Regions from separate parts of the Tumebacillus sp. BK434 genome, predicted to be linked through region 3. Evidence: riboswitches for the same ligand, from Rfam matches in the RefSeq annotation. Region 3 holds a riboswitch; each other region holds the start of a gene.

Region 1 (10,090 bases), on a different contig from region 3:
GGGCGGCAGGCGAAGCTGTATTTCAGCGGCGACGGCGGCTATGGCCCGCATTTTCAGGAGATCGGGCGCGCCTACGGACCGTTCGACCTGACGATGATGGAGTGCGGCCAGTACGACCCGCGCTGGGCGGCGATCCACATGATGCCGGAAGAGACGGTGCAGGCGCATCTCGATGTGCAAGGCCGGGTGTTGCTGCCGATTCACTGGGCGGCGTTTACGCTGGCTCTGCACGACTGGACCGACCCGGTCGAGCGCGCGCTGCAGGCGGCACAGCACAACCGCGTGACGGTCGCCACGCCGCGGATCGGCGAAAAAGTGCCGGTTCAGGCAGCCGAATACCCTGCTTCCACTTGGTGGAGGTAGGGTTTTTTGCTGTCTTGTTGCTCGCTTTTTGCTGTAAGCCATCGTACAGATTCATGCCAGACGCAAATGAGATCATACTATAGATGGCGTTTCCAAGAGGAGGAACACAACATGCAACTGCGTGAGTTACCCTATTCCGTCTTAGACCTCGCGCCGATCGTCGCGGGCAGCAACGCGACGCAGGCGTTTTCCAACAGTTTAGATCTCGCACAGCACACCGAGCGGTGGGGCTACACCCGCTATTGGCTGGCTGAGCATCACAATATGACGGGCATCGCTTCGTCGGCCACTTCGGTGCTGATCGGGCACATCGCCGGCGGCACCTCGACGATCCGCGTCGGTTCCGGCGGGATCATGCTGCCGAACCATGCGCCGCTGATGATCGCCGAGCAATTCGGCACCTTGGAATCGCTCTATCCGGGGCGCATCGACCTCGGCCTCGGCCGTGCGCCCGGCTCCGACCAGCCGGCGATGCGCGCGATCCGCCGCGGGCTGAACAGCAACGGGGAGGACTTCCCGGAGCTGGTCGAGGAGCTGCGGGCGTATCTCCATCCGCCTGTGCCGCCGGAGCAGATGCCGGTGCGCGCCGTTCCCGGCGAAGGGCTGAACATTCCGATCTGGCTGCTCGGCTCCAGCGCCTTCAGCGCGCAGCTGGCCGGGATGCTCGGTTTGCCGTTCGCTTTTGCCAGCCATTTCTCGCCGCGCTTCACCTTGCCTGCGCTCGACCTGTACCGCCGCAGCTTCCAGCCGTCGGAGGTGCTCGATGAACCGTACGCGATGGTCGGTCTGAACGTGGTCGCCGCCGACAGCGATGCGGAAGCGCGCCGCCTGGCGACCTCGATGTACCAGCAGTTCCTGAACCTCGTCCGCAACCGTCCCGGCCAGCTGCAGCCGCCGGTCGACAACATGGACGACCTCTGGACCGACTACGAAAAGGATATGGTCAAGCAGCAGCTCGGCTCCTCGATCGTCGGCGGGCCGGAGCGGGTCAAAGAGAAGCTGCAGGCGTTCCTCGACAAGACCCAGGCAAATGAGTTCATGATCAACGCCCAGATCTACGACCACGGCGCCCGCCTGCGCTCGTTCGAGATCGTATCGGAAGTGTTCAAAGCATAAGCGGAGGAGCCCGGCAAGGGCTCCTTTTTGGCATCGATGGGAACGATAGGTAGGGAGGCAGAACGAATGGACAATCTGACGCTGAACACAGACAACTATCAGTTGGCGATGGCGTACGCGCATTTTTGCAACGGCACGCACAACCAGAAGACGGTCTTTGAACTGTATTTTCGCAACTTGCCGTTTGGCAGCGGCTACGCGGTGTTTGCCGGGCTGGAGCGGGTGGTGCACTATCTGCGCAACCTGCGTTTTTCTGATGAGATGATCGCATTTTTGCAACAGCAGCCGGAGGGCTACTCGGCCGAATTTTTGGCGGAACTGCGCCGCTTTCGCTTCACCGGGACGCTGCGGGCGGTGCGCGAAGGGTCGGTCGTGTTCGCCAACGAGCCGCTGCTGCAGGTCGAAGCGCGGGTGATGGAGGCGCAGATCATCGAGACGGCGCTGCTGAACGCGGTGAATTTTCAGACGCTGATCGCCACGAAAGCCGCCCGCATCCGCAAGGAGGCCGGTCCGGAGAGCTACCTGATCGAGATGGGCACCCGCCGCGCCCATGAAGCGGATGCGGCGGTGTGGGGGACGCGGGCGGCGTACATCGCCGGGTTTGATTCCACGTCAAACTTGCAGGCCGGCATGCAGTTTGGCATCCCGACCAAAGGCACGCACGCGCACTCTTGGGTGCAGACGCATGAGACGGAGCTGGAAGCGTTTCAGAAGTTTGCCGACGTGTTTCCGGAGAGCACGACGCTGCTCGTCGACACGTACAACACGCTGGAGTCGGGCCTGCCGAACACGATCCGCGTCGCCAAGGAGCTGGAGCGGCGCGGCAAGAAGCTGTTCGCGATCCGCCTCGATTCTGGCGACATCGCCTTTCAGTCGAAAGTGGCGCGGAGGATGCTCGACGAGGCCGGGCTGCCGTATGTGAAGATCGCGGCGTCGAACGACCTCGACGAGCACACGATTCTGCACCTGAAAGTCCAAGGCGCGCAAGTCGACATCTGGGGTGTCGGCACCAAACTGATCACCGGGTACGACCAGCCTGCGCTCGGCGGCGTGTACAAGCTGGTCGAGCGCGAACTGCACGGCGCGATGGAGCCGTCGATCAAGATCAGCTCCAACCCGGAGAAGATCACCACGCCGTATCGGAAGAGCTTGTACCGCATTCTGAACCAAAGCGGGAAAGCGGAAGGGGACTATCTCGCGCTGCCCGGCGAAACGGATGTGCTCCGGGGGGAGCGGATCAAACTGTTCGACCCGGTGCACACGCATGTCCAAAAGTTTGTGGCGGACTACACGGCGCTGCCGATGCTGCAAACGATCTTTGCCGACGGCGAGCTGGTGGATCAACTGCCGGAGATCGGAGATGTCAAAGCGCACCATCAGGCGCAGCTGCAGCAGTTCGACGAGGAGGTGCTGCGCAACCTGAACCCGGCGATCTACGGGGTCCATCTCAGCCGCCAACTTTGGCAGCGCAAACGGGAATTGATCGAGGCGTATGGAGCTGGCGCACACGAAGCAGACTGGAAGTAGGAGCAGGCGAAGCGCTTGACAGGAAACCAAACGGTTACGTATAATCAATACGAAACCAAATGGTTTCCAATACATCATTTTTGGAGGTTGTACCCGTGTCTGATACCAATCAAGGAACGCTTCCTGTTATTCGCCAGACGATAGAATTGAACGCCCCGATTCAGAAAGTATGGGAGGCGGTCGCCTCGTCGGAAGGCATCGCGACTTGGTTTATGCCCAACGATTTTCAGCCGGCGCTCGGCAATGAATTTGTGCTGGAGACGCCGTTTGGCAAGCAGCCGTGCAAAGTGACGGAGTTCGATCCGCCGAACAAGCTCGTTTTCACATGGGGCCGGACGTGGATCATCACGTTCGCGCTGCAGGAAATGGAAGCGGGCAAGACCGAATTCACATTGCTTCATGACGGCTGGGAAGCAGGCAAGATCCCGGAAAGCGGTATGGATTCTGCTGAAGTTCGCGCAACGATGGCGCATGGCTGGGAAGCGGCTGTGCTGCCGCGCCTGGCCGAATACGTGCAAAAATAAGCAGGAAGCCTGTCAAAATGTCATCATGGTCTCAGCCGAGACCATGATTTTTTTATGTCCAAACCTCTCTACTTGACAATGGGAATCACTTTAAAATGGTGTAGTTTGTATATCGACTATTGTCTAGGAAAGGTGTTTGGGAGCATGAGATCCTTTGTTGCAGGTCAAGATCGGTCCCTTGCACGTCTTCCCGTGGAAAGGGCGGCCGTGGAAGCACAATCTGCGCGAGGTCGCCGCTCTGTTTGGCGTCCCCGGTGTGGCTGAACGCTGGCTGGACTGGTTTGAACAGAAAGCCGCCCACGTTCGCACGCTGCTGCAGGCCCAATATGGCGATGCTCAGCGTGGGCACGATCCCGTTTCTCGGCCTGATCATTCCGAACACGGCCAGAGCATCTCGTTTGAGTACATCGCAGAGAAGAACCTGGAGTACCTCTTCGTCATCGACCGCGGTTCGGTCGTCGAAGGCCAAACGAAGACCACCGCTCAGCAGCTGGCGGAAAACGAGTTGGTCAAGAAGACGAAAGCGTTTACGAACAACCACATCGTCTACCTCGACTCGAACTACTGGTACCTCTCCGGCGGCGGTCTGGAGTCGGTCGGCGCGATGATCGACCAAATCTACAAAGCGTACAACTAAAGCCAAAGCATAGCAAAAGGCACCCGGTATCGGGTGCCTTTTTACATGTTTTGCAGCAGTTTTTTAAAAGCGGCCGTGTCGCGCGGCGGCGGGTGCTGCTGCCGGACCGCAGTGGGCAGCGAGCTCCAGAGGTCATAGAGGATCGGCAGGTCCATGCCGTACTCGGCGATCCGCGCGGCTTGCGCAAACACTTCCTCCGGCGTCCCTGCCATGACACAGGCGCCTTGATCAAAGACGAGCACCCAGTCGGCGAACGAGAAGGCGAGGTTCATGTCGTGGGTCGCCATCACGGTGGTGATGCCGCGACGATGGATGCGATGAAGTTCGGCGAGCAGCTGCTCCTCCGAGCGGCGATCCAGATAGGCGGTCGGTTCGTCGAGCAGCACAAGCCGGGGTTCCAGCGCCAGGACGCCGGCCAGCGCCACGCGTTTTTTTTGCCCTAAGCTCAGGTGGTGCAGCGGCGTGTCGGCCAGCGGCAGGAGCTGCAGCTGCTGCAGGATGGCTTCTGTGCGCGCCGCGATCTCCCGTTCGGGGAGCTTGGCGTTGCGCAGTCCGTAGGAGATGTCTTCATACGGCGTGTTCAGGATCAGCTGCTGCTCCGGATCTTGGAACACCAGTCCGATCTCCTGCCGCAGCTGTTGCAGGTCTTTGGAGCGGTAGGACAGCGGCGCACCGTTCCAGCGCACCTCTCCGGACTGCGGGCGGGCGATGCCGATCGCTTGCAGAAAAAACGATGATTTGCCGGAGCCGTTTTGGCCGCAGATCACCGTTTTTTTTCCGGCCGGGATCGAGATGCTCAAGTCCCGCAGCGCCGGTTGACGGGTTCCGGGGTAGGTATAGCGGAGATCTTTCGTCTCCAAAAGTGTGCTCACAACAAGTCCCTCCAGCGAATCAAGAATTCCAGCCCGGCCAGCACCAGCAGCCCGCCCGCACTCTCCGCCAGATAGCGCCTGGGGACGGGCTGGGCACGGGGCGGGGCGAACGGGATTTCGTCGGCAAACCCCCGCGCGACGAGGCCGTGCGACAGTTTGGCCGATTGCTGCATCGCTTTTTGAAACAGCCGCACGACCAGCCGGGCGGTGTCCCGCAACGCGCCGCCCGCTCCGGCATACCCGCCGCGCGCCCGCTGCGCGGTGGTCATGTCCTCGGCGATGTCGGCGAGCAGGAACAGAAAGCGGTAGGTGATCAGCATCAGCTCCAGCACCAGCTGCGGCATGCGCAGGCGTTTGAGCACCTGCAGCAGCTCCGGGAGCGGAGTGGTCAGGATCAGGAACAACATGGTGGACAAGCAGGCGAGCACCCGGGTCAAAATCGTTCCGGCGCGTTCGAGGGCTGCTGACGGCACAAACATTTCGTATCCGCCGAACAGCTCCGCGTCGAACAGGCGCGGCGTCGCACTGCCGACCGGGCCGAACTCCAGCAGGAGCGCAGGCAGGCTGAGGATGAAAAACAGCCCGGCCGCGCCGACGAGGAGCAGATAATGCCGAAGCGAGATCCCGGCATAGCGGACGACCCACACCAACAGCCACAGCGCGATCAGGAGCTGCACCGGCGGGTGGGCCAGCGAGGACAAGGCGAACAGCAGAACGGCAAAGCCGCATTTCCAGCCGGGGGAAACGGAGCGGAACGCGTTGGTGTACGACAGGGTGTCGATCCGTTTGATCATTGGGAATTCGTTTTGGCAGACTTGCTTCGTAACACGCCCGCCGCATAGCCGATAAATCCGGCGCCGAGCGCGGCTTGCAGTGCGAACAGCATGCTCTCCGTCTCGCCGGGCAGTTCGACGAGCGCGTTGAACCACGGCTCATAGGACGGGTCGATGGTGAGGATCATCTCTTCTGCCGCGCCGTCCGCGCCGCCAAACTCCGCTTCGATCAGCACGAGCGGAAGCAGGGCGAGCAAGACGACCGCGGCGAGCATCAGGATGTTTTTCGTACGGTTTTGCATCAGCGGGCAACTCCTTTCATGGTGCGTTTCAGCAGGGACAGCTCCTCCGAGTTGAACGATTGCAGCCAGTTCCAGACCAGCACGGTGAGCAGGCCTTCGCTGATCGCCAGCGGGATCTGCGTCACCGCAAAGATGCCGGCGAATTTGGCCAGAGAAGCTGCGAATCCGCCAGCTTCCGACGGGAAGGCGAGCGCCAGTTGGATCGACGTCATCACATAGGTCGAGAGGTCGGCCAGCATCGCAGCCGCGAAGATGGCGAGCTTGAGCTTCCCGGTCGCTTTCAGCACCAGCTTGAAGAAGAAATAGCCGACAAACGGGCCGACGACCGCCATCGAAAAGGCGTTGGCGCCAAGCGTGGTCAAGCCGCCGTGCGCGAGGAGCACCGCTTGGAACAGCAGGACGATCGACCCGATCACGCTCATCGGGAGCGGACCGAACATCACCGTGCCAAGCCCGACGCCGGTCGGGTGGGAGGAACTGCCCGTCACGGACGGCAGCTTCAGCGCGGACAGGACAAATGTAAACGCGCCGGCCAGCCCGAGCATCAGTTTCAACTGGGGCGCTTCTTTGGTGATCTTGACCAGCGCGCGCAGGCCCAGTACGAAGAACGGCAGGAACACCGCCCACCAGAACAGGGACCAGCCCGGCGAGAGGAAGCCTTCCATGATGTGCATGGCATAGGCGGATTCAGCAGAGTTCAGATAGAGGTACAAGGTCAAGGCAAACGTGACCAGCACCGGGATACAAGTGCGCAGTTTCATGTTGATTCATTTAGCCTCCGATCGTGTGAAAACCTAAAAAAGACCAATCCAGCGAACGTGGATTGGTCTCTGCACGCAAAAGAAAACGACAACACATTGTGTTGTGGCTCCGATACGTACACCGCTCCTTTCCGCGAAGGGTTGATGGGTGTAACAAACGAGGTAGGTCTCCTGGCTTAGGATCATCATGCTCATTCGCCTTCCCCGATCTGAGACCGAGTGGCTTCCGGAATGAGAACTCCCCATATACAGTGGCGGGACCGCTCGGGATTTGCACCCGATTCCCTGTTACCCCTTGCTTTCGCAAAGGCACCTGTTTGCTCACGATATTTACTTGTCCGTTTTATACTATTCGCAGTTGCCGACGGGTCTCCTGCCTACTTTTGCAATTCTTGTTGCAGCAGGTACAGATACGTATCCATCGCGTGGTAGCCGAGGATGTTGCGCGGCAGGTTGGGGTAGTCGAGCGAGTTCACTTCGTACCCGCTGTTGACCTGATCGTATCCGAGCTGGTGGAACGGCACGGTAGGCACGATGTCCGGCTTGTTGAAGATGCGGAAGCTGTTGGGCACGAGCAGGTTGAACGTCGCGGCAAACGTCGCATCGCCGGTCATCGGCGCGGCGAACGAGTACAGCTCCAGCGGGAAGCTGGCATGTTTGGCGGCGATCCAGATCGCGGTCAGGTTGGCGATCGCACCGCCGAGGCTGTGCCCGCTGACGGTGATCGTCGTGTCGCCGGGCAGCGTTTTCAAGAACTCGTCCAGCGTTTGCAGCGCCGTATCGCCCGGCTTGACCGCTTTCAATGAGCGGAACATTTCGGTAAACCCGGACTCGGTGCGCCCGCCGTTCGGCACATCGGTGAACTCGACATGGCGCGCCTCAAAGTCGGCCAGCCAGTCCATCACGCCTTCGGTGCCGCGGAAGACGATTCCGTACTGGCCGGCATCGGCGGTGGACTGCACGAGGAAGCCGATGAATTGGATCTCGGAGAAAATGCCCGCAACGGGGTCGCTTTGCAGGTTGGCGACGACTTGCCAGCCGGCGGGAAGGTCGACCGCTGCAGGCGGGTTGGTGTTTTTGGTGTCGAGTTCATAGGTGCTGTACGCGCTTTTGACCAGTTCGCCCCAGAGGATGGCGGTCGATATGGAGTACGTGAGAGTGCTCATCTGGATCGCTCCCTATTTCCAAGTTAAGTACAACTTGATTATACACCAGCCAGTTCAGCAAGACGCTGTTTGGCTTGTTCAGTATAGGCGCCGCCGTGGTAGCAGATCACCGTGTCGATGTCGAAGGGGAGGAATTGCTGCAGGGAGCGTATCGCCGTCTCCATGTCCAGCGTGAAGAGCGGCGACGGCCCATTCAGTTGGCCCGCCTCCACAACCAGAGCGTCGGCTGCGATCAGCGTCTTGCTCGGCGCGTGGTAGAGCGAGAGATGGCCGGGCGTGTGCCCCGGCGTGTCGATGACGGTCAAGCCGCAGGGCAGCGCAGCGCCGTGCGCGATGGCGGTGTCGACCGGTGCGGTGGGCGGATTTTTCAGCAAGGACAGGAAGGCCTGTTTCCACTCGGCCGGCACTTCCGGCGGCAGCGACGCTTCCGCCTGCGCGACCGCTTCGTCGGTCAGCTTGAGCGGGCGCTTGGTGCCGTCCATGTAGGGGATTTCGATCGGGCTGGCGAGGACTTCGATCGGTTGTGCAGCTTCTTGGAGGATCGTGGGCAGAGAGCCGATGTGGTCGAGGTCTTGGTGCGTGATCACGACCCGGGTCAATTTTTCAAACGGCACGCCGGCTTCCTCCATCGCTGCGCGCAGCAGCGACAGTTGGCCGGGGTAGCCTGTGTCGATCAGGATGGCGTTCTCCTCGTCCCAGACCAGTGTGGGGTGGATCGTGTTGACCTCCCCCATCATCGTGGCGCTGATGGACAGCATTTTGATGTGCATGCGGTTCCCTCCACTCTTTTGAATTCCTTATGTTTCCATATTAAGGTGCGAATTCCTGCTCCCGTTCATTCCGTGTTAAAATGGAGCTAATTTTCTAACAGACGGGAGCCGGGCAGCGATGAGATTCGTTTCGCAAGGGAAAGGGAGCGCGGTGCAGCAAGCGGCGGGTGTGAAGCAGGCACGGACGGCGGGGGCGGCGCTGCATCCGATTCTGCAGATGCAACAGCAGTTGGGCAACCGGCGCACGGGGCAATTGCTGCGCGGGCAGATGATGCAGGCGAAAATGCAGACGGCGCAGTTGATGAGGATTCGAAATACGGGCGAAGAGGTCAGCGTTGATGATTACCGCGTCTATGAGCTGACAGCGGCGAGGTGGCTGAAGGCGATCGCAGACGGTGAGGTCGAGGCGACACAGGAGGAGATCGAGGAACTGCAGGCGCTGCATGATTCGCTGCAGGATGACACGGGCAGTGAGTTCGATCCGACCGACATGCTGAACCCGGACCAGCAGGAACTGCTCGATCAGATGCGGCCGGTGTTTGAGGCGCGCGTGGCAGAGCGAAAAGGTAAGAAACTGCCGGGGAAAATGGTGCAGGGTGACCTGCTGGAGCATTACACCTCCACACAGTCGCACGACATGGAGATCGAAGAGGTCAACGCGAACGAGTACCACAAGAACATCCCGGCCATCGACCATCTGCGGGACCATTCGACGCACCTGTTCGTGCAGGACAAACTGCATCTGTCTGCGCATACGGCGAAGATCGAGACGTACCGGGCGCATTACGCAAAGCGCGGCACGATGGGAGCCAACCTCGTCAAAGCGATGGCGGCCGACGGCAAGCGCGGGGATCATATCCGCGCCCTGTTCTCAGATGCGATCAACACCGATTCCTGGGTGCATAAGGACACGTTGCAGACCATTTACAACAAAGTGAGCAAATATCGCAAAGATGACGAGATCTCTGAGATCAAGGACGATGACGATCTGATCGAGTTGGCGGCGAGCAACATCGCTTTCAGCGTGCCGTCCGACATCTGGGAGGCGTTGTATCAGGAGTATCTGAACGGCAACGTGCCGGAGAACGAGATGCGCTCCTACATCCGCCTCGATATGAACACCGACGAGTTCATCCAGGTGATGGCGCTGCTGCAAGACGTCGCCGCGCCGTGGGATGAGCGCAATCCGAAAGAAGACGACGAGGAGTACAAAGCGTAGCAGGTAGGCGCGGTTGTTGACATGCAAAAGCCCGGTTCCGTGAGGAGCCGGGCTTGTGTT
Region 2 (10,090 bases), on a different contig from region 3:
CCCCGGTCGCCTGCCACTCGTAAAACCCGTCGGCGGGGATCAGGCAGCGCTTGCGGAGAAAGGCGCTTTTAAAAGCGGGCTTTTCGGCCACCGTTTCTGACTTGGCGTTGATCATCTTGTAGCCGATCTTCTCGTCTTGCGCCCACGGCGGCACGAGGCCCCATTTGAGCTGCCCGATGCGGTTCTTCCCGTCGCTTTGGATCACGGCGGTGATGAGTTGTCCCGGCGCGATGTTGTAGCGGGGCGCATAGTCAAACGCCGGCTCATCCGTCTCAAATCGCATCGCCAACTGGTCGGGCGTGATCGTCAGCGTAAAACGTCCGCACATCTGTCGAACACCTCCTGGGCCTCTTTTTTTACCTCTATCATACCATGCCGGGGTGCGGCACCAAAAATGTTAGGCTTTACATTTTAGTTATTTGTGAAGTACCATTTAATTATACTATCTGGTCAGTGCAAGAATACGAAGGCGGTGGATGAAAAAATGGTGCTCGTGACCGACTCGCCCCAGATGCACTTGGTGCGGTGGGCGGCGGAAGTGCGGGAAAAAGCGGTGGGACTGCCTTGGGAAACAGGTGCGGCGACGGAAGGATTTGGCGCGTTTTCTGTCGGGCTGAACGAAGCGGAGACAGGCTGGCTGCTGGAGCAGCAGGCGGCGGAAGAGGTGCTGCTCACCGCCTTTTGCACGGTGCTGTCCGACTGGACGGGGCGCAGCGCGCAGTGGGTGAAAGTCGGCACGTTGCCGCTGTTGATCGAGCTGTCGGCAGAGGAGAATCCCGTTGCGGTCTTGAACCATGTACGGAAGCAAGTGCAGCGCGTGCGGGAACATGATGAGCTGCGCGAACTGGCGGGCATGGAAGCGGTGCTCGCCAAATATGCGGTGCCGCGGCCGGAAGCCAAGCTGCATGTCGGCGACGGCGCCTTGACTGCGCCGCACCGCTATCCGCTGGAGCTGCGCGCGGAGTGGATCGGGGAGCAGCTGTTTGTCAGGCTCCATTTTGCCAAACGGTCGCTTTGCGAGTCGACGGCAAGCTGGCTGACCGACCGGTTCACCGCGGAGCTGCAGCGGATGATTCAAGGGTAGAGGCAGGGATTTAATAATGACGTGCTGGCGGGAATTGGTGGAGTATGTGGACCGCATCAACGAGTGGAACGGAGCGAGCGGATCGGCGCTGATCGTGATGCGAAGGGGCGAGGTCGTCTGCGAGCATTACGCCGGACACCATTCGCATGAGGCGGGCGCGCGGCCGATCGGGGCGGATTCGCAGTTTAACATCGCGTCGGCGCGAAAGAGCTATCTCGGATTCGCCGCGGCCTGGGCGCTGCGGGAAGGGAAGATCGGGAGCTTGGATGACGCGGTGACCGGCTATCTGCCGGAGCTGGACGCTGCGCTGCTGCAGGGGACGACAATCCGCCATCTCTTGACGCATACGCACGGGCTGCATGAGGACGTACATGGACGGCTGTTCCGCGAGTTCGCGCCTGGCCGTTCGTGGGCGTACCGCGGGGTGAACGTGGTGATGATCACCGACATCATCGAGCGCGTGACGGGCAAGACGGTGGCGGAGATCTTGCAGGAGCAAGTGTTTGTGCCGCTCGGCTTTACGGAGACGGGCTGGCGGACAGAAGCGTCGGAGCATCTGGTGCAGGTGATCTTGGACGCTCCGGAGCGGACGGAGCTCAATCTCGGCACCGACGGCAGCGGCGGCGGTATGCAACGCAATCTGTTCGTGTCGGCCCGGGAGTTGGCGCAGTGGGGGCAGTTGCATTTGACGCAAGGGTTGGTCGAGGGCAGGCCAGTCGTGCCGGCTGAAATTATTCAATTGGCGACAAGTGTGCACAGTCCAGAGCCCACCGACCCGGCGCTGCCGCCGATGGGCTTTTTCTGGTATGTGCAGGACCGTCCGGCCGCGCGAAGCGAAATTGGCCCCGCCGTTCCCCACGGGTCGTTCCAGATCCTCGGCGTGACCGGGCCGCTGGTGCTGGTCGTGCCGGAGGAGGAGCTGGTCGTGGTGCGGATGGCGAACAAACGCTATAACTATAGCGGCCCGGATGGGGATTATCTGCATTACCTGCGCGAGTTTGGCGACCGTGTGATGGCGAGTGTTTCCTGAAGCTCTTTAAAGGTCAGACCTTTCTGATCTCTCACTGAATCATTTCACAAATGGCGAAGACTTGAAGCGGAAGGCCTTTTGTGCTTAAATGGCGCAGTAGCAACAAGGAGCAGGATCGGGAGGAGTGAGAGGATGGAGCGGGAGAAACGGCAGGGCATGACGCTCGTCTACACCGGGGACGGCAAAGGCAAGACGACGGCGGCGCTGGGGCTGTGCGTGCGCGCGGTCGGGCGCGGGTATAAGGTGCTCGTGCTGCAGTTTATCAAGTCGCCGGAGCGCACCTACGGCGAGCAGATCGCGCTGGAACGCTTGGGCGTGGAGATCCGCCAGCTCGGCATCGGATTTACGTGGACGAAGACGCCGGACGAGCACCGCGCGGCGCTGGCGAAAGCGTGGGCTGTCGCGAAGGAGAGCGTGCTGTCCGGTGACTACGATGTGGTGATTCTGGATGAGCTGAACAACGCGCTGGCGATCGAGCGCTTTCCGGTCGCCGACGTTTTGCCGCTTGCTGAGGTGCTCGATGTGATGCGGAATCGTCCGCACTATGTGCACCTGCTGATCACGGGGCGCAGCGCCAAGCCGGAAGTGATTGAACTTGCCGATCTGGTGACGGAGATGAGCCCGGTGAAGCATTATTACGAGGACGGCATCCCGGCCGTTTTTGGCATTGAGTATTGATTTTCCGTATTGATTTTTTTCAAAAGTTGCCGTAGTCTGTTTGCTAGAAAATTGAACCATGCGCCAAGCCTGCACAGGCTTGGTTTTTTTATAGCCACAGAAGGGATGATGCGAGATGATGCAAGCGGCAAAAGAGCGTTGGGACTTTTTGACGAAACCGCCGGGGAGCCTCGGGAAGCTGGAGGAGATCGGGATTCGGCTGGCCGGCCTGCAGGGCACGGTGTTCCCGACCGTGGACAAGCGCGCCGTCGTCGTCATGTGCGGAGACCACGGTGTGACGGAGGAAGGGGTCAGCGCGTTCCCGGCGGAAGTGACGGGGCTGATGATGCAGAATTTCGTGAACGGCAAGGCGGCGGTCAACGTCTTGGCCCGGCAGATGAACTGCGCGGTGCGGGTCGTCGATGTCGGCAGCCGTGTTGAGGGAGAGGTGCCGGGCGTGCTGTCCCGCAAAGTGCGCAAGGGCACGGCCAATTTTGCCAAAGGACCCGCGATGACTCGCGAGGAAGCGGAGCTGGCGATCGCCGTCGGCGTGGCGACGGTGGAAGAGTTGTACGCACAAGGCGTGCAGGTGGTCGCGCTCGGGGAGATGGGGATCGGCAATACGACGCCGAGCGCGGCGCTGGCTGCCGTTTTGGTCAACACTCCGCTGCTGCCGCTCGTCGGGAAGGGGACGGGCATCGATGAGGAGAAAGTTCTGCACAAAGCGCGCGTCATCGAGCGTGCGATCGAAGTGAACCGGCCGGATGCGAGCGACCCGCTGGACGTGCTGGCCAAATTGGGCGGCCTTGAGATCGCCGGGCTGGTCGGCGTCGTCCTCGGGGCGTGGGAGCGGCGGATCGCGGTGCTCGTCGACGGAGTGATCGCAGCGGCGGCGGCGCTGGTGGCGGTCCGAATCGAGGAGCGGGTGAAAGAAGTGCTGTTCGCCTCGCATCTGTCGCAGGAGCCGGCCCATCTCGTCTTGCTGCAGGAGATGGGCCTGCAGCCTCTGCTGACCTTGGAGATGCGGCTCGGCGAAGGGACGGGCGCGGTGCTGGCGATGCCGCTGCTCGAAGCGTCGTGCCGTCTGGTCGCGGAGATGGCAACATTTGCGGATTTGGGTCTCGACAAGCCTTGATTTTTCACCTATACTTTGAATCGTTCGATAACTGCATAGGATAACGTTCAGGTGCTCGCAAGAGCTTAATAGGGAAGCCGGTGTAAGTCCGGCACGGTCCCGCCACTGTATTTGGGGAGCATCCTCTAACATGCCACTGTGTCAAATGGGAAGGCAGAGGATGTGATGATCCATAAGTCAGGAGACCTGCCTGTCATGTTTTCCATACCTTCTTACGGGGATATAAGAGGGATGGTCGATTGGTTTGTCATGGACGTTTTTTCTGCGTTTACCCATGTAGACATCTGACGCCTTCTCTTTTGAGAAGGCGTTTTTTATTTGCCATTTTTGCTGACAAGGAGTGAAGGAGATGCGCGGGAAGCTGCTGATCATCGGCTTTGGGCCGGGGAGTTTTCAACACATCACAGAGCGGGCGCGGGAAGCGCTTCAGGAGTCGGATGTGATCATCGGGTACAACACGTACGTCGATCTGATCCGCGGGCTTTTGACCGATCAGGAGATCGTCCGCACGGGCATGACGGAAGAGGTCAGCCGGGCGATCGAAGCGGTGCGCCAGGCGGAGCTCGGGAAAAAGGTCGCCGTGATCTCCTCCGGCGACGCCGGGGTGTACGGCATGGCCGGACTCGTCTACGAAGTGCTGGTGCAAAAGGGCTGGCGGGAAGCGGACGGCGTGGAGGTGGAAGTGATCCCGGGCATCTCGGCGATCAACTCCTGCGCGTCTCTGCTCGGCGCGCCGGTGATGCACGACGCCTGCACGATCTCGCTCAGTGACCACCTGACGCCGTGGGAGCTGATCGCACGCCGGATCGAAGCGGCGGGCATGGGGGATTTTATCGTCGCCCTCTACAACCCGCGCTCCGGCAAGCGCACGCGCCAGATCGTCGAGGCGCAGCAGATCCTGCTCAACTACCGCTCGGCCGACACGCCGGTCGGTCTCGTGAAGAGCGCCTACCGCGACCGCCAGTCGGTCGTGCTGACCACGCTTGGCGAGATGCTCGAGCATGACATCGGGATGCTGACCACGGTGATCATCGGCAACACCTCGACCTTCGTCTATGACGGCAAAATGATCACCCCGCGCGGCTACCAGCGCAAATACACGCTCGACAAAGCCGAGCAGCCGATCAAAGCGAACGAGCGCCTGAAAGAAGAACACGAGCCTTGGGCGCTTCACGGCGGCCTTTCGGAGCGTCAGTCTTCCGTTTTGAAACAGGAAGCATCGGGAAGCAACTCGCTCGAACTGGCGATGCAAGCGGTGACCCTGCTCGCCGAACGCGGCGTGGTGAATACGAAGGCGGTGGATGCTCCCGTCTCGAATCCGTACGACACCATGCCGGCGATCCTCGAAATCGCCGTCTCGCCGGGCGTCGGCAACAAAAAGCTGACCGCGAAACAGCTGACCGCCCTCATGGCCGCAGCGGGCGACGAAGGCGAGATCGAATACACCCCGCACCACTACGTGCTGCTCCGCGTGCTGACCAAGGAGCCCGACCAGGTCGTCTCCCAGCTGGAAGCGGCCGGGCTGCTCGTGCAGCCGATCGGCGACGTGGTGCAGGTGAAAGCGTGCGACTTCTGCAACGGCGAAAAAACGCAGTCGATCGCCGAGGCCGAGGAGATCGCCGCCCGCTTTGCCGGACTGGCGGTGCCCAAAGAGCTGAAGATCGGCTTCGCAGGCTGTGCGATGGCCTGCTACGGCTCGGCGCATGAAGACATCGCCGTCATCTACCGCCGGGGCAAATTCGACCTCTTCCTCGGCGGCAAGACGATCGGCCGCAACGCGCATGCCGCGCAGCCGGTCGCAGAAGGAATTCCGGCCGACGAGCTGGTCGACACGGTCGGTCGCGTGCTGGCCGAATACAAGGAAAAAGGCCATCCTGACGAGCGCTTCCACAAGTTTTTCAAACGGATCGGCGCAGTCGCCGGCTACCACCACAACGAACACGTACCCGCAGTCACCGTCGATACGGTCTGCGGAGACTAGGAGGATGAAGCTGATGAAACATGCGATTCTGCTGGTCGGACACGGCAGCCGCGACCCGGAGGGCAACGAGGAACTGCTCGCTTTCGCCAAACGTGTCGAGGCGGAGCTCGACCGCGAGTTCCCGATCGTCGAAACCTGCTTTCTCGAATTTGCCGCCCCGAGCATCCCGCACGGCATCAACAACTGCGTCGCCCGCGGGGCGGAGCATGTGACGCTGGTGCCGGTGATTCTGTTTGGCGCCGGCCACTCCAAGCTGCACATCCCGCATGAGATCGACGAAGCGAAAGAGCGCTACCCGCACGTCGGCTTCTCCTACGGCAAGCCGATCGGGGTGCATGCGAAGGCGCTGGACATCCTGACCTCGCGCCTCGGCCAAGCCGGATTTGCATCCCCGGCGGAAGGGCGTTCGGACGATGCCGTGCTGATCGTCGGGCGCGGCAGCTCCGACCCGGATGCGAACAGCGATCTGTGCAAGATCGCCCGGCTGCTGTATGAGCAAGTGCCGGTGAAGACTGTCGAGACCTGCTACATCGGCGTGACCGAGCCCGATTTTGCCGGTGGGGTGGCGCGCTGCGTGCAGCTGGGGGCGAAGCGGATCTACATCCTGCCGTACTTCCTGTTCACCGGCGTGCTGATCAAGCGGATGGAAGCGATGACAGAATCATTTTCCCAGCAGTACCCGGACGTGCCGATGGTGCTCGCCGAGTACTTCGGCTTCCACGACAACCTCGTGACGATCCTCCGCGAGCGGGCGGTGGAAGCGGCGAGCGGAGAGACGAAGATGAACTGCGACCTCTGCAAATATCGCCTCGCTGCGATGGAAGACCATCACCATCATCACCACCACGATCATGATCACGACCACCATCACGAGCACCACGATCACGAGCACCACGATCACGAGCACCACGATCACGAGCACCACGATCACGAGCACCACGATCACGAGCACCACGATCACGAGCACCACGACCATGAGCACCACGACCATGAGTACCACGACCATGAGCACGACCATGAGCACGACCATGAGCACGAGGAGGCGCGCAAATGATCCTCCATCTCGCCGGAACGGGCGACGCCCGCGAACTGGCCGTGCTGTTGCGGGCGGCCGGGCATGACCTGACCGCATCGGTCGTCACCGAATCGGCTGCCAACTCGCTGACGGAAGCAGGCATCCCCGTCCGCATCGGTCGCATGACGGCTGACGACATGGCCGCCTACATCCTAGCCAACAACATTCATCTCGTCGTCGACGCCGCCCACCCGTTTGCCGAAGAAGCGCACAAAAACGCCATCGCCGCCAGCAAAGCTTGCGGCGTGCCCTACGTCCGCTTCGAGCGCGAAACGCTCACCTTCGAGCACAACCCGCGCCTGCACTTCGTCGACGACTACGCTGCCGCCGCCGAAAAAGCGGCGGAGCTCAAAGGCAACATCATGCTCACCACCGGCTCCAAAACTTTGCAGATCTTCACCCAAAGACTGCTCGGCGCAGAGGGCGTCACCTTGACCGCCCGTATGCTGCCGCGCCTCGACAACATGGAAAAATGCGCCGAGCTCGGCCTCGAACAAAAATACATCATCGCCATGCAAGGCCCCTTTTCCAAAGAGCTGAACACCGCGCTCTACCGCCAATACAAGACGGACGTCGTGATCACCAAAGAAAGCGGTCAGCAAGGTGCGGTCGACGAAAAAGTGGACGCCGCGCTCGAGCTCGGCCTCCATGTCATCGTCATCGGCCGTCCCAAGCTGGAATACGGCGTCGCCTTCCATGATTTTGACGATGTGCTAGACCATGTCAATGCGTTGCGAGAGGAGATTCCCCATGGACTTTAAAACCGAATTCGTGCCACTCACCGTACAGCCGCAGGAGATCGAAAGCTACAGCTTTGACATCATCACCCAGGAGATCGGCGAGCATCCGTTCAGCGAAGAACAATACCCGGTCGTGCAGCGCGTCATCCACGCCTCCGCCGACTTCGACCTCGGCCGCAGCCTCGTCTTCCATCCGGAAGCGGTGCAGGCGGGCATCGCCGCGATCCGCGCCGGCAAGACGATCTACGCTGACGTCCAGATGGTGCAAGTCGGCATCTCCAAGCCGCGTATCGAGAAATTCGGCGGCGACGTCCGCGTCTACATCTCCGACCCGGACGTGGCGAAGGAAGCGAAAGCGGCCAACCTGACCCGCGCGATCATCGCCACGCGCAAAGCGGTCCGCGAGCAGCCGGACGGCATTTTCGTGATCGGCAACGCGCCGACCGCCCTGCTCGAACTGATCCGCCTGATCAAGACCGGTGAAGCCAGACCGTCGCTGATCATCGGCATGCCGGTCGGTTTCGTCTCTGCCGCCGAGTCCAAAGACGAGCTGGCCAAACTGATCGGCGGCGACGTGCCGTTCATCACCAACATCGGGCGCAAAGGCGGCTCGCCCGTCTCCGTCGCAGCGGTCAACGCCCTGTCGCTGATGGCAGAACGATGAGCGAAGCGGCTGCAGACAAGCCGCTGCGCCACGGCTACACCACAGGAGCTTGCGCAGCGGCCGCGACCAAAGCGGCACTGAGCGCCTTGATCACCGGGCAGCCCGTGGCGAGCGTCGAACTGCTCCTGCCGATCGGCGAGACGGCCGTCTTCCAGATCGAAGACCTGCGCCTCTACCCGGACCGCGCCACCTGCGGCGTGATCAAAGACGCCGGCGACGACCCTGACGCCACGCACCAAGCCCTGATCTGCTCCGAAGTGAGCTGGCTGGACGCGGCGCGCGACGGCGAGATCGAACTGGACGGCGGCATCGGCGTCGGGCGCGTCACCAAGCCCGGCCTGCCCGTGCCGGTCGGAGAGGCGGCGATCAACCCGGTGCCGCGCCGCATGCTGCGCCAAGTGGTCGCCGCCCTGCAAAACGAATACGGCATCAACCGTGGCGTCCGCGTCGTCATCTCCGTCCCCGACGGGGAAGAGATCGCGAAAAAGACGCTGAACGCCCGCCTCGGCATCCTCGGCGGCATCTCGATCCTCGGCACGAAAGGCATCGTCGTTCCGTTTTCCACCGCCGCCTACCAAGCGTCGGTCGTGCAGGCGATCCGCGTTGCCCGGGCGAGCGGCTGCGACCACCTCGTGCTGACCACCGGCGGCTCCAGCGAAAAGTACGCGATGCGGATCTACGCGGAACTTCCGGAGGAAGCGTTTATCCAGATGGGGGACTTTGTCGGCTTCTCGCTGCGCCATTGCAAGCGACAGGGTGCCGCCAAGGTCTCCCTTGTCGGCATGATGGGCAAATTCTCGAAAGTCGCCCAAGGCGTGATGATGGTGCATTCCAAGTCCGCCCCGGTCGACTTTCACTTCCTTGCTGACATCGCCGCCGAGTGCGGCGCCACGCCGGAGATGGTAGACGAGATCCGCACGGCGAACACGGCGTCGCAGGTCGGCGACATCATGCATGCCGCCGGCCACGGCGAATTTTTTGAAAAACTGTCGGTGCACGCCTCCCGCCACGCCTTGCACGAAGTCGGCGGCGGCCTGTGGGTGGAGACGGTGCTGACGACGATGAAAGGCGACATGCTGGGGAGGGCACACATCGATGAACGATAAGATCCACGTGATCGGCATCGGCGATGACGGAGACGTCGCGCCGGAGCAGCACGCACTCATCTACAGATCCAACATCCTGATCGGCGGCGAGCGCCACCTCGCGTTCTTCCCGGACTTCGCAGGGCAGAAGTGGGTGATCAAAGGCGGGCTGAGCGAACTGGTCAAGCAGATCCAAGCGGCCACAGGCACCGTCACCGTCCTCGCCTCGGGCGACCCGCTCTTCTACGGCATCGGCGGCTACCTTGCGCAGAAGCTGGACGGCGTGGTGATCCACCCGCACTTTTCCTCGGTGCAGCTCGCCTTCGCCCGGCTCGGTGTGAGCTGGCAGGACGCCTACATCGCCTCCCTGCACGGCAAGCCGATCAAAGGGCTCGCCCAGAAGATCGACGGGCGCGACAAAATCGCCCTGCTCACCGACGACAAACACACCCCGGCGGTGATCGCCGACTACCTGCTGTCGTTTGGCATGACCGAATACGTTGCGTTTGTTGCGGAAAACCTCGGCGGCCCAAAGGAGCGCTGCGGCCGGTACGAACTGGAAGCTCTGAAAGATCAGACCTTTTCACCGCTCAACGTCGTGCTCCTGTTGAAAAAAGCAGGCCATGCCGCGCCGCGCTG
Region 3 (10,090 bases):
CGAAACAACGCTGTCCCGCCCGGCGAACGAACTGCTCGGCGAAGATTCGAAAGCGCTGCTCGAGATCATGGACCGGGCAAAAAAGATTCTCGAACTGGAACAGCAAGGCTACAAACCGCGCTTTAAAATGGACGATCAAGGCAATCTTGAACGGGTGAGCGAGTAATCGCCCCGTCATCCACGAAGAAAAGGGAGGGTCCTAGTTGGACGCTCCCTTTTTATATTCCGCGTCATAGTAACGCATGAACGCATAGCCCACTTCGGCGCGGGACGCATTCTTTTTCGGATCGAATGCCGGGTACCACAACCCCTGCTCCTTGGCGATCTGGATGTGCCCGTCATACCAGTTCTTTTGGTTCGGGCGGGCCAGCGCCTCGCTCTCCAACCCCAGCATCCGCACGAGGATCGCCATCACCTGCGCCCCGGTCACATTCCCGGCCGGATCGAAGGTGGTGTCGGACGTGCCGAAGATGAATTTGTTTTTGTACGCGACCGCAATGTACGGGTTCGACCAGCGGTCGCTTTTCACATCGCGGAATCTCGTGATCTTCGGGCCGACCTGATCCTGCAGGTGCTGGCCGTTGACCAGGATCGTCGAGAACTGCTCGCGGGAGACGTTGTCGTTCGGGCCGTACGTGCCGTTCGTGTGGCCGACGACCACGCCGAGGTTGACCAGCGCGATGTTCTCCTCATAATACGGATGCGAGAACGGCAGATCGGCAAACAGCGGCTTCCACGCGCCCGATTTGCCGGCGTTTTGGTCGTGCAGTTGCTCGTAGACCGACTCCCCCTTGAGGTAGTCGGACAGCGCCAGCGCGACGTTTTGCGTGGCGAGAATGTTGGAAGCGGTGCCTTTTGCGTAGGCAAAGGCGCCGTCGGCGTTGCGGAAGGCCAGCATGCTGGAGATGACATCGCCGGAGCCTTTTTTCCATGAGGTCGGATCGATGTCGTGCATCAGCAAGGCTTCGGTGACGATCGAGGAGCTGTCCGGGTTCTCCACGCCTTCGTTTTTGAAGCCGCCGAAGTCGCTTTGGATTTGTTTGAGGTAGCCCAGCGCTTTTTGGACGCTGGCGTGGCTTTGCTCCAAGCCCAGCGCTTTCATGGCGATCAGCGCCATCGCTGTCACGTCCGCATCGGAGCGCGGGTTGCCGTTCGACCAGTTGAAGCCACCGTCCGCATGCTGCTTGGACAACAGGTAGTCGGCCGCTTTTTGTTTGTTCGGGATCTCCACGCCCGCTGCGTACAGCGAAATAATGCCATACAGGTGCGGGTTGAGCAGGTCGTCGCCAAAGCCGTAGATCGTGTCGGCGAACTTGCCGTTGTCCTGCTGCGCAGACACCACCGCCTGCACGAGGTCCCGGCGGCCATAGGCGCGCGGGTTCTTCCCGGCGGCGAGCGCGCCGAGCAAGGTGCTTTCGAAGTCGGTGGTCGCGTCGGTGATGTTCAGGTTCTTCTTGAGGTCTGCTTCGCGCCACGTCACGCCGTTTTGTCCGGCCGCAGTGGTCCATCTGGCGCCGGTCGGCGACTCGCCGGCCGCATAGATCGTCAGCGCCGGCCAGTCCATGACGTAGCGGAAATTGTTCTGCGCGAGCTTGCCGCGCAGGTAGTTGAGGGCGCCGTCGCGGACGCCGGTCAGCTCCGCGGTGGTCGCCGCTTGGGCTGTGCTGACCGGAGCGGCGAACAGAGCCACGGCGAGCGCACCGGCAAGCCATTTGCTAGTGTTGGATGTTTTCATCAGTCTGCACCTCCAGCGAGATCGTCGTAAGTTTTTTCCGAAACCGGTAGAGGATCGGGAGAAACGAGCGGGTCAGCAGCAGCGCGAACAGCACGTTGGCCGCCGCGTGCGACACGTCAAACCAAAACGAAGCGGCGTTTGCTGCGACAAAGGTCGTAAAGTTGAGCGGGAAAAAAGTGGTCAGCCAGACCCAGGCGTTCATGATCCAGCCGAACAGGAAGCCCCAGACAGCGCCGAAGACGGCGAGTTCCAGCGGATGCACCTTCTCGCCCCGCCATCTGCCGTACAGCCCCGCCGTGGCCCCGACCAGCCCCCAGGCCATCATCTGCCACGGCGTCCACGGCCCTTGCCCGAAAAACATGTTCGAAACGAGCGCGACCGTCGCACCGACCATGAACCCGGCCCGCGGGCCAAACACAAAACCGGCGAGCAGGATCAAATAGGTCGTCGGCTTGAAATTGGGAAACGGAGCGAAGATGATTCGCCCGACGACCGCCAGCGCCGCCAGCGAGGCGATCAAGGCCATCTCTTTGGAGGAGACTTTCGCCCGCTCGAAGCGCAAGTAGAACAAGCCAAGGCCGAGGAAGAGCAGGACGAATGAGGTCACCGCCCAATTGAGGTCTTCCGTCGGCCAGAGCGCATAGGCCAAAAATGCAAGTCCGGCGGCGACGAGGATCAGGAGCCAGGATATGCCGTTACGCTTCATGAATCATCCCTCCACGCCATTCATCGGTCAACCTTCGGGCCGCAGCCAAAGACTTGAAAAAGACGCCTCGATTCCGCTTCATTGGCGTTCCTCTCCTTGCGTGAGGAATTTCACTCCGTCTTGCAAGGTGACGATGTTTTCGGCGACGCCGCGGAAGACGCGGCCGACTTGGGGGGCGTAGAACATGCCACGGGTCAGCATTTCCTGCGGGGGGCCTGCCGCCGCAACCGTGCCGTCGTCGATCAGCACGATCTGATCGGCGTACTCGGCCGCAAATTCCACGTCATGCGTGATCAGGACGACCGTCCCCCCTTGCTCGAGAAAGGAGCTGAGCCACGCGCCCAAGCTGTCTTTTTGCCCGGCATCAAGCCCGCGCGTCGGCTCGTCGAGCAGGAGCAGCTGCGGATGTTGCACGAGCACGGCGGCCAGCGCAGCACGCTGGCGCTCACCTCCGCTCAAGTCGCGGGGATTGCGATCCTTGTGCCCGAACAGGCCCAGCGAGCGCAGCACTGCACCGATCTCTTGCTCCGCCTCCTCCCCTGTTGTGGAGAGCCCGATCAGTTGGCGCGAGAACTGGCACTCCTGCCATAGCGTGTCGTGGAAGAGATAGTCGCTCGGGTTTTGCGAGAGGTAGCCAACCTCCCCGGCCAGATCGGCCGGGTCGAACTGTCGGCTGTCCCGCCCGTTGATCTCAATGCGGCCCGCTGTCGGCTTGATCAGCGCCGCAAACTGGCGGAACAACGTGCTCTTCCCGGTGCCGTTCGCACCGAGGATGGCGGTGAGGCGCCGTTTGCCGATCTCGAGGTCAAGGCCTTTCAGCACGTCCTCCCCTTCGGGATAGGCAAAGCGCACGTTTTTCGCCACCAGCGCCGGCGTCTCGCTTTTGCTGCGGGGGCTGAACCAGTTCAGCAACCGCTTGCTGCCACGCGGCGCAACCGGCGGTGCGGGCTCCTGCAGCGCAAACGCTGACGTGACCAGCTGCCGCCCTTCCTTGACCGTCAACGGGCGATGCGGAGAGCCCGCCTCCACGAACAGCCGTGTCACTGGAGCCAGCAGTTCTGGGCGCACATCGGCCGCATGGCGGGCAAACCCGGCCGGGTCGCCGTCATACTCGATCTCCCCACCGTACATCGCCGTCACGCGGTCGGCGAGATGCAGCACGCGGTCGAGCCGCTGTTCGACGAGGATGACGGTGATCCCGAGCTCTTCATTCAAGCGCTTGATCAGATCGAGGATCTCCTGCGCTGTGCCCGGGTCGAGCTGCGAAGTCGGCTCGTCAAGCAGCAGCACGTCCGGCTGCAGCGCCATCACCGATGCGATGGCAACTTTTTGCTTCTCGCCGCCGGACAGGTCGTCCGTCTTTTGGCGACGCAGCGCCGTCAGGTCGAAGAACGACATCACTTCCGCGACCCGGCGGCGCATCTCCGCCTGCGGCACGCGCAAATTTTCCAAACCGAACGCGATCTCGCGCTCCACTTCGGTCATCACGAGCTGCTTCTCCGGATCCTGAAAGGTCATGCCGATGTGCCGGGCGATGCCGCGCTCCGGGAACTCGGACAAGTTCTTGCCGCGAAACGCTGCTGCCCCGGCGATCTTGCCCCCGTAGAACTCCGGCACGAGACCGTTTAAGGCGCGGAGCAACGTCGATTTGCCGCAGCCGGACGGGCCGGCCAGCACCACAAATTCGCCGCGCTGCACACCCCAGGTCAGGCGGTTCAGCGCAGGGCGGTCTGCATCGGGATAGCAGTAGGTTAGATTGGTCAGTTGAATCTCTGCGGATGCCATCTAGTTCGATCTCCTTTGTATCAGCAGGGGCACGGTGGCGAGCAGCGCGCCGAGCAGCAGCGCTCCGCCCCAGGTCAGGCTTCCTTCGGCGAGCAAAGGCGTCAGGCGCGGGTAGAATTCGTACGCCGCAGCGCCGAGGTCGGCGAGCAGGAGCAGGACGGCAAGCGCCGCCAGCATCACCGCCCACGTCAGCCAGTCGCTGCCGCCAAAGCGTTCCCGCGAGTACGAGCTGCGGTGACGAGACCCGAAGCCGCGCGCTTCCATCGCTTCGGCGACCTGCCACGACCCTTCCAGGGACGAGATCAGCAGGACGTTCAGCATCCGGCTGTGTTTTTGCAGGCGTTCGCGGGTGCTGCCTTCCTGAAAGCGCACACCGCGCGTCTGCATCACTTCGCCGACGCTTTTCGCCTGCTCAGACAGATATGGAATCAGCCGGGCGGTGAGCATCGCGACCACCGCCGAGCGGCCGGCCCACTTTGCCATCAGACCGAGCGCGCGGTCGGGTGACAGCCAGACGATGTACAGGTTGCAGGCGGCCAACACGATGAACAGGCGCAAGGCCATGATCAGGCCGAACAGCACCGCCTCCAGCGTGATCCGGAGCGTTCCGAACAGGGGCAGGCGCGGCCCGTCATAGAGCACGGTCGCCCCGTTTTTCGAGATCAGCACGTTCAGGATCAGGATGATCAGCAAAAACGGCCAGGTGAACCGCATCATCCGCAACATCGATTTCGCTCCCCCGCCCGCCCGCAACGCGTACAGGGTCACAGCAAGCAGCGCGGCGAGGTACAGCGGATGCGGCGTGATCATCGCCAGCACGATCAGGAGCAGCGGATAGACGGCGAGCGTGGCGGCATGAAAGCGCTCAAGCCTCATGGTGCGACCGGAACTCCGACCGCCGCGCCGTTGCTCAGTACGACGCCGATCTTGCCGCGAAGTTTGCCTTTGGAACTGACCAGCGTGTTCACCGCCGCGTCGAGGGCCGGTTCGTCCATGCCGATCAGCAGCCAGGTCGGCGTGGTGTCGCCATTGCCGGTGCCGGTCGCGGCGATCAGCGCCTGGCCGGTCTGGCCGGACTCATCTCCGGTGTAGTCGAGCATCTGCACCGCACCGTTCTCGATGTGGGCATAGATGCCCGTGCGGGTCGGCGCACTGAACAGATCCTGCACCGACGACTGGCCCTGCAGCTCCGGCCAAGTGCCAAGCACGATGACGTTGGTGGTGTTTTCGATCAGGTTCTGGTTGCCGTACGCAGCGGTGCGGACATTGCCCGCTCCGAAGCCGCGCAAGGCGGTGGCGAGACGGTTGGCATCGTCCGCATGGCTGCCGCTGTAGTAGATCACCGTGCCCGGCCGTGAGCCGTTGTAGCCGACCGTAAACGGGTGCGGGTACGCGCCGACGACGCTCGGCGTGTTCGACCCGGAGCCCGACCAGTCGTGGTAATCCCACCACACCGTATCTCCCGTTTGCGCGCTGTACGCATCCGCACCGACGCCTGCGACCGAACCGTTGACGTAATAGAACCAGTCGCGCTTCTTGCGGGTGAAGATCGACTTGTCCGTATAGCCTGATGCGACGCCATTGATGCTGTTCACAAAACCGCCGCCGTACTTGGTCTCCACTTCCAGATGTGCATGCATGACATCCATCACAGAGTTGCCTTTGTAGTAGTTGAGGTTCTGGCTGAAGACGGACGAGCCGCCAAAGTTGTGTGTGACCAACATGTTGAAGCTGCCCGCCGGCTGTGCTTTCGGCGGAGTGGACGGCTGGGCCGGCTTGGCGGTTCCCGCCCCGCTTCCCGTGCCGGCCGTACCGCCGGTGCCCGTCTTGCCGCCGCCGGACGGCGTCCCTGCAGCAGGCGCTGGCGGGTTCGCCCCCGGCTTCACGGACGGGGTGGCGGTGTTTGGCTGCTCCGGTTGTTTTTCTGCGCCCTGCGCGGTTGACGGCTCTTTGGCGTCGTCTTTCCGGTCGGCAGGCTGTTTCTCCTCGGCTTGGCCTGTTTGTTCCGCTTTCTTGGGGAGCATTTCCTGCTCCGGGAGCTGCACGACCTGTTCCGGCAGCTCGGATTCTGGTTGCTTCGATTCGTCTGCGCTGCCGCAAGCGGTAACCAAGAAGGCAAGCGCAAGAAAAAGTCCAAGGCGTGTAGTGAGCTTCATGGTGCCTGTTCCTCCTGTTCCGTTCGTACCGTTGTAAAAAGCGGGGAGGCTCAACATCTTGAGCCTCTCCCGTACAGCGTACTATTTGCTTTGTTTGTTGATGACATTGACGATCGCCGTCGCCACTTCCGCGCGGGATGCGACGTCATGCGGACGGAAGGTGTTTTCCGCGTCTCCTGCCAGCAGCCCTTTATCGACCGCCGTCTTCACGTACGGCTGTGCCCAGCCGCTGATGCTGTTCCGGTCGTAGAACGGCAGCAGGTTCTTGGTGTTCGAGAGCTCGACGCCGGAGAAGTTGACGAGGACGACCGCCAGCTCTTCGCGGGTCAGGCCGGAGTTCGGACGGAAGGTGCCCGCTTTGTCGCCGCTCATCAAGCCGCGCTCGACCACCGTTTCGATAAACGTCTTGTAGCCGTTCGTCGCTTTGACATCGGAGAACGACTTCGTGCCGCCAAAGTTCAGGTCGCCTTCTGCCAGCGCAAGGATCTTTGCCAGCTCGGAGCGGAGCACGGCGCGCTTCGGCTCGTATTGACCGTTGCCGTTGCCGCTGACCACGCCTTTTTTCGCCAGGTCGAGAATCGAAGATTCCGCCCACTTGAAGCTGCCGAGATCGTCGAACAATGCGTTCGGGTTGCCGACGAGCAGGTTCAAGGTGCCGGTGCGCAACAACTGCGGCACGCCGGTCACGCTGTCCGTCTTGTCGATGTAGAGCTGCAGCAGACCGGCCTGATCCGCTTGCAGCGTCGCCGTGCCTTCTGCGTTGGTCTCGGTGAGCTTGCTGCCATTAGATGCAGTCCGCACGTCCGCTTTGTCGATCTTGACGGTGGAGATGATCGGGTTCCACTCTGCGTCATAGGTGGTCTGCTCCGCCGTGACGTTTACGGTGAACGGAGTGCCGACGGTCGGGGACTTGGTCGAGAAGCTGACTTCCGGGAACAGGGTCTGCGTGTAGTCATAATAGCCCCAGACCACTTCGTCGCCGTCTTTGAGTTCAAACGTTTCGGCAGCAACGCCCGGCGGCTTGCCGTTGACCCAGACCGACCAGCCGGAGTTGGCGTTGAGCTCTTTTTCGGCGAGCTTGCCAACCTTGGTGATATAAGAGCCAAATGAAAGCGTTTTCGCTTCGTAGGTTGTGCCGTCTTGAGCGAGCAGCTTCATCAACGCGCCCATCGCGGTCGGCTGTTGCATGGTGATCACTTCACCGACGTTGTTTTTAAAAGAGGACTGGCCCACATTCAAGAGAACTTCCTTGTGGTCGCCATTGAGGCCGGCCAGGCGGACTTTTACCGTCGCAGTATCGTCCGCCGCAAATACGGATGCTTGCGGGGCGAGCAAGACGGTCGCGAGCAACAGGCTCGCGATACGTTTTTTCATCTTCATAATCTCCTTTCGGGATCGAAAAAATAAAAACTCCCGCCCTTGGGGGCCGGGAGTTGACGGTGTCGTAGGAGCAGGGTATTTGGGCATCACAATCCATGCAAAAAATAGCCTGGTTCCTGTACCTTCCCGCCGAAAGCACCAAGGGACTTGTTAGAAGCAGGTTTCCTGGCTGACGGGTCTGCCGCGTGCTCACACCTTCTCATCCGTCACCCGGACAATGGCATCTGTGAGTGCGTCGCCGTTTACAGTAGCGGGGGCTGCAGTGGATTTGCACCACTTTCCCTTCTCTTCTAACTACAGTGGTAGTTTATCATTTCGCCCGTTGCTAGACAAGAGAAAAGACCAGCCCGCAGGCCGGTCTTACTGTTCCTCAAAGCGGTCTTTGCGCATCTCCGGCACAGCTCCGAGCGGCAGGAAGGCCGCGCGGGAGTTGATCAGAGAATGGTCGATCAGCGAATTGTAGTTGTGCACCATGTCGAGGACTTTTTTAAAATCTTCTTCGGTGTTGAACTCGCCGCGCAGATGGGTGTCAAACAGGGACAATGCGAACTTGCGGTCCGCTTTCGCCTTGTCGATCGCGCCTTGCATGCGAGCGGCCCGCTCGGTGTCGCCGAGCGCTTCCTGCCCTTGCTTCTCGATGGTAAACGCGCCGATGGCAAAGTTAGCCGCTGCGACCGCCGCCTGGATGACCATAAATTCGTTGGAACGGAAAAGTGCTTCGGTAAGCATGAGAATCACCTCGTAGGTAGCTTTCTTGGTTTCAGTTTAGCCGAGTACGGGGTGCAGGTCAAATGTACCTCAGCCGATCAGCGAATAGCCGCCGTCGATGATCAGCGTTTGGCCGACGATCATTCGCGACTGCTCCGTGCAGAGGAAATGCACCGAGTTGGCGATGTCTTCCGGTGTGACCATGCGACCGGCCGGCGTGCGGGTGATCGCATCGCTGATCATCTCGTCGCGGTTGGGGAAATGGGTCAGGGCGTCGGTGTCGACCGCCGCGCCGGAGACGGCGTTGACGATGATGTTTTTCGCCGCCAATTCTGCGCCAAGGTAACGGGTCAACGATTCCAGCGCCGCTTTCGACGTGCCGACCGCCGTGTAGTTTTTCAGAGCAAAACGCGAGCCGAGCGAAGAGATCGCCACGATCGAGCCGCCGCCGCGCGCTTCCATCAGCGGCACCGCTTGCTGGGCGAGGAACAGGAGGGCTTTGGCATTGATGTTCAGCGTCCAGTCCCAATGCTTTTCTTCCACTTCCATCGCCGGGAGCTGCACGCCCGATGCGGCGTTGGAGATCAGGATGTCGAGGCCGCCCATCGTCTCTTTGATCTCGTCGAAGAGCAGGTGGATCTTGTCGAGGTCGCCGACGTTTGCTTTGATGATGTGGCATTTGCGGCCCATGCTCTGGATCAGCGCCTGGGTCTCTTCGGCCGGCTTGCGGTTGCGGAAAAAGTTGATCACGATATCAGCGCCTTCGCTGGCCAGTTTCAGCGCGATCGCTTTGCCGATGCCGCGAGAACCGCCGGTGATGAGTGCTGTTTTGCCTGTGAGTGTGGACATGATGAAGGAATCCCTCCGAGTTAGTAGTTGGTCATAAGAGCAAGTATATCATAAAAAAGCTGCTTCTTCGCAGAAAACGAAGAAGCAGCGATTCTCGTTACGCGTATTTGCGGTAGAGCAGCGCTCCGCCGGCCAGCAGGCACAAGGCCAGCCCGACCCACGGCAGCATCGGCGGCTCTTCACCCGTTTGCGGCAGCGTTCCTCCCGGTGCCGGTTGCGGCTTCGAACCTTCACCCGTGTTCGGTTTGCCCGGCTGCGAAGGTTGGCCGGTCGGTTGACCCGGTGACGGATTCTTCGCTTTGACCAGACCCGCGCCGATCGAAAGGTTGGTCTCCCCTTCGCCGAGCGTCACCGGAGCAGTCCAGCCGGTCGGTTTGGCGTTGGAGTCCGCATTCGGGTCCGAGCCCACGCCGTCCTTGGTCAGGCCGTAACCGGCCGGAACGATAAATTTCAAGCTGTATTCGCCTTTCGGAAGATCAAGGAACTCATAGAAGCCGTGCTGGCCCATGAACATCTTGGTCTTCGTTGTGGCGATCAGCTTGCCTGTTTTGTCATACAGTTCGACGGTCACACCGTCCATGCCTTGTTCAGACGGGTCATGAATGCCGTTGGCATTGGCGTCGAACCAGACAAAGCTTCTGATCTTGCCGAGTTTCAGTTTCGGCGGCTCTTCACCTTTATCCGGCGGCAGGCCGAGCTCGATCAGACCCGCATCGATCGAAGTCTTTGCTTCGCCGATGCCGAGCACGAACAGTCCGGTGCGGCCGGTGG

The links. A riboswitch is a leader RNA that binds a small molecule or an ion and turns the genes downstream of it on or off. The one in region 3 is predicted to bind cobalamin.
Region 1: it holds a riboswitch for cobalamin, as region 3 does, so the genes downstream of both, EV586_RS18180 (energy-coupling factor ABC transporter permease) here and EV586_RS14545 (S-layer homology domain-containing protein) in region 3, are expected to answer to the same signal.
Region 2: it holds a riboswitch for cobalamin, as region 3 does, so the genes downstream of both, cobJ (precorrin-3B C(17)-methyltransferase) here and EV586_RS14545 (S-layer homology domain-containing protein) in region 3, are expected to answer to the same signal.

The regions. Positions count from the first base shown of each region.
Region 1 is NZ_SLXS01000009.1:100,500-110,589, forward strand. Features, by position in the region: gene EV586_RS18140 (MBL fold metallo-hydrolase) at 1-363, shown strand, start outside; gene EV586_RS18145 (LLM class flavin-dependent oxidoreductase) at 475-1,479, shown strand; gene EV586_RS18150 (nicotinate phosphoribosyltransferase) at 1,546-3,006, shown strand; gene EV586_RS18155 (SRPBCC family protein) at 3,066-3,530, shown strand; partial or broken gene EV586_RS21530 (ABC transporter substrate-binding protein) at 3,904-4,167, shown strand; gene EV586_RS18165 (energy-coupling factor ABC transporter ATP-binding protein) at 4,209-5,039, opposite strand; gene cbiQ (cobalt ECF transporter T component CbiQ) at 5,036-5,833, opposite strand; gene EV586_RS18175 (energy-coupling factor ABC transporter substrate-binding protein) at 5,830-6,114, opposite strand; gene EV586_RS18180 (energy-coupling factor ABC transporter permease) at 6,114-6,875, opposite strand; cobalamin riboswitch at 7,020-7,207, opposite strand; gene EV586_RS18185 (lipase family protein) at 7,253-8,041, opposite strand; gene EV586_RS18190 (MBL fold metallo-hydrolase) at 8,080-8,811, opposite strand; gene EV586_RS18195 (hypothetical protein) at 8,930-10,030, shown strand.
Region 2 is NZ_SLXS01000003.1:436,890-446,979, reverse strand. Features, by position in the region: gene EV586_RS10425 (SOS response-associated peptidase) at 1-328, opposite strand, end outside; gene EV586_RS10420 (hypothetical protein) at 473-1,084, shown strand; gene EV586_RS10415 (serine hydrolase domain-containing protein) at 1,101-2,114, shown strand; gene cobO (cob(I)yrinic acid a,c-diamide adenosyltransferase) at 2,247-2,792, shown strand; gene cobT (nicotinate-nucleotide--dimethylbenzimidazole phosphoribosyltransferase) at 2,908-3,906, shown strand; cobalamin riboswitch at 3,939-4,114, shown strand; gene cobJ (precorrin-3B C(17)-methyltransferase) at 4,256-5,887, shown strand; gene EV586_RS10395 (sirohydrochlorin chelatase) at 5,901-6,941, shown strand; gene cobK (precorrin-6A reductase) at 6,938-7,723, shown strand; gene EV586_RS10385 (precorrin-8X methylmutase) at 7,713-8,366, shown strand; gene EV586_RS10380 (cobalt-precorrin-5B (C(1))-methyltransferase) at 8,363-9,472, shown strand; gene cbiE (precorrin-6y C5,15-methyltransferase (decarboxylating) subunit CbiE) at 9,462-10,090, shown strand, end outside.
Region 3 is NZ_SLXS01000005.1:166,320-176,409, forward strand. Features, by position in the region: gene EV586_RS14515 (RsfA family transcriptional regulator) at 1-166, shown strand, start outside; gene EV586_RS14520 (S-layer homology domain-containing protein) at 200-1,735, opposite strand; gene EV586_RS14525 (ECF transporter S component) at 1,716-2,441, opposite strand; gene EV586_RS14530 (ABC transporter ATP-binding protein) at 2,520-4,226, opposite strand; gene EV586_RS14535 (energy-coupling factor transporter transmembrane component T family protein) at 4,227-5,102, opposite strand; gene EV586_RS14540 (DUF4430 domain-containing protein) at 5,099-6,382, opposite strand; gene EV586_RS14545 (S-layer homology domain-containing protein) at 6,464-7,756, opposite strand; cobalamin riboswitch at 7,902-8,092, opposite strand; gene EV586_RS14550 (hypothetical protein) at 8,123-8,491, opposite strand; gene fabL (enoyl-[acyl-carrier-protein] reductase FabL) at 8,561-9,319, opposite strand; gene EV586_RS14560 (SdrD B-like domain-containing protein) at 9,417-10,090, opposite strand, start outside.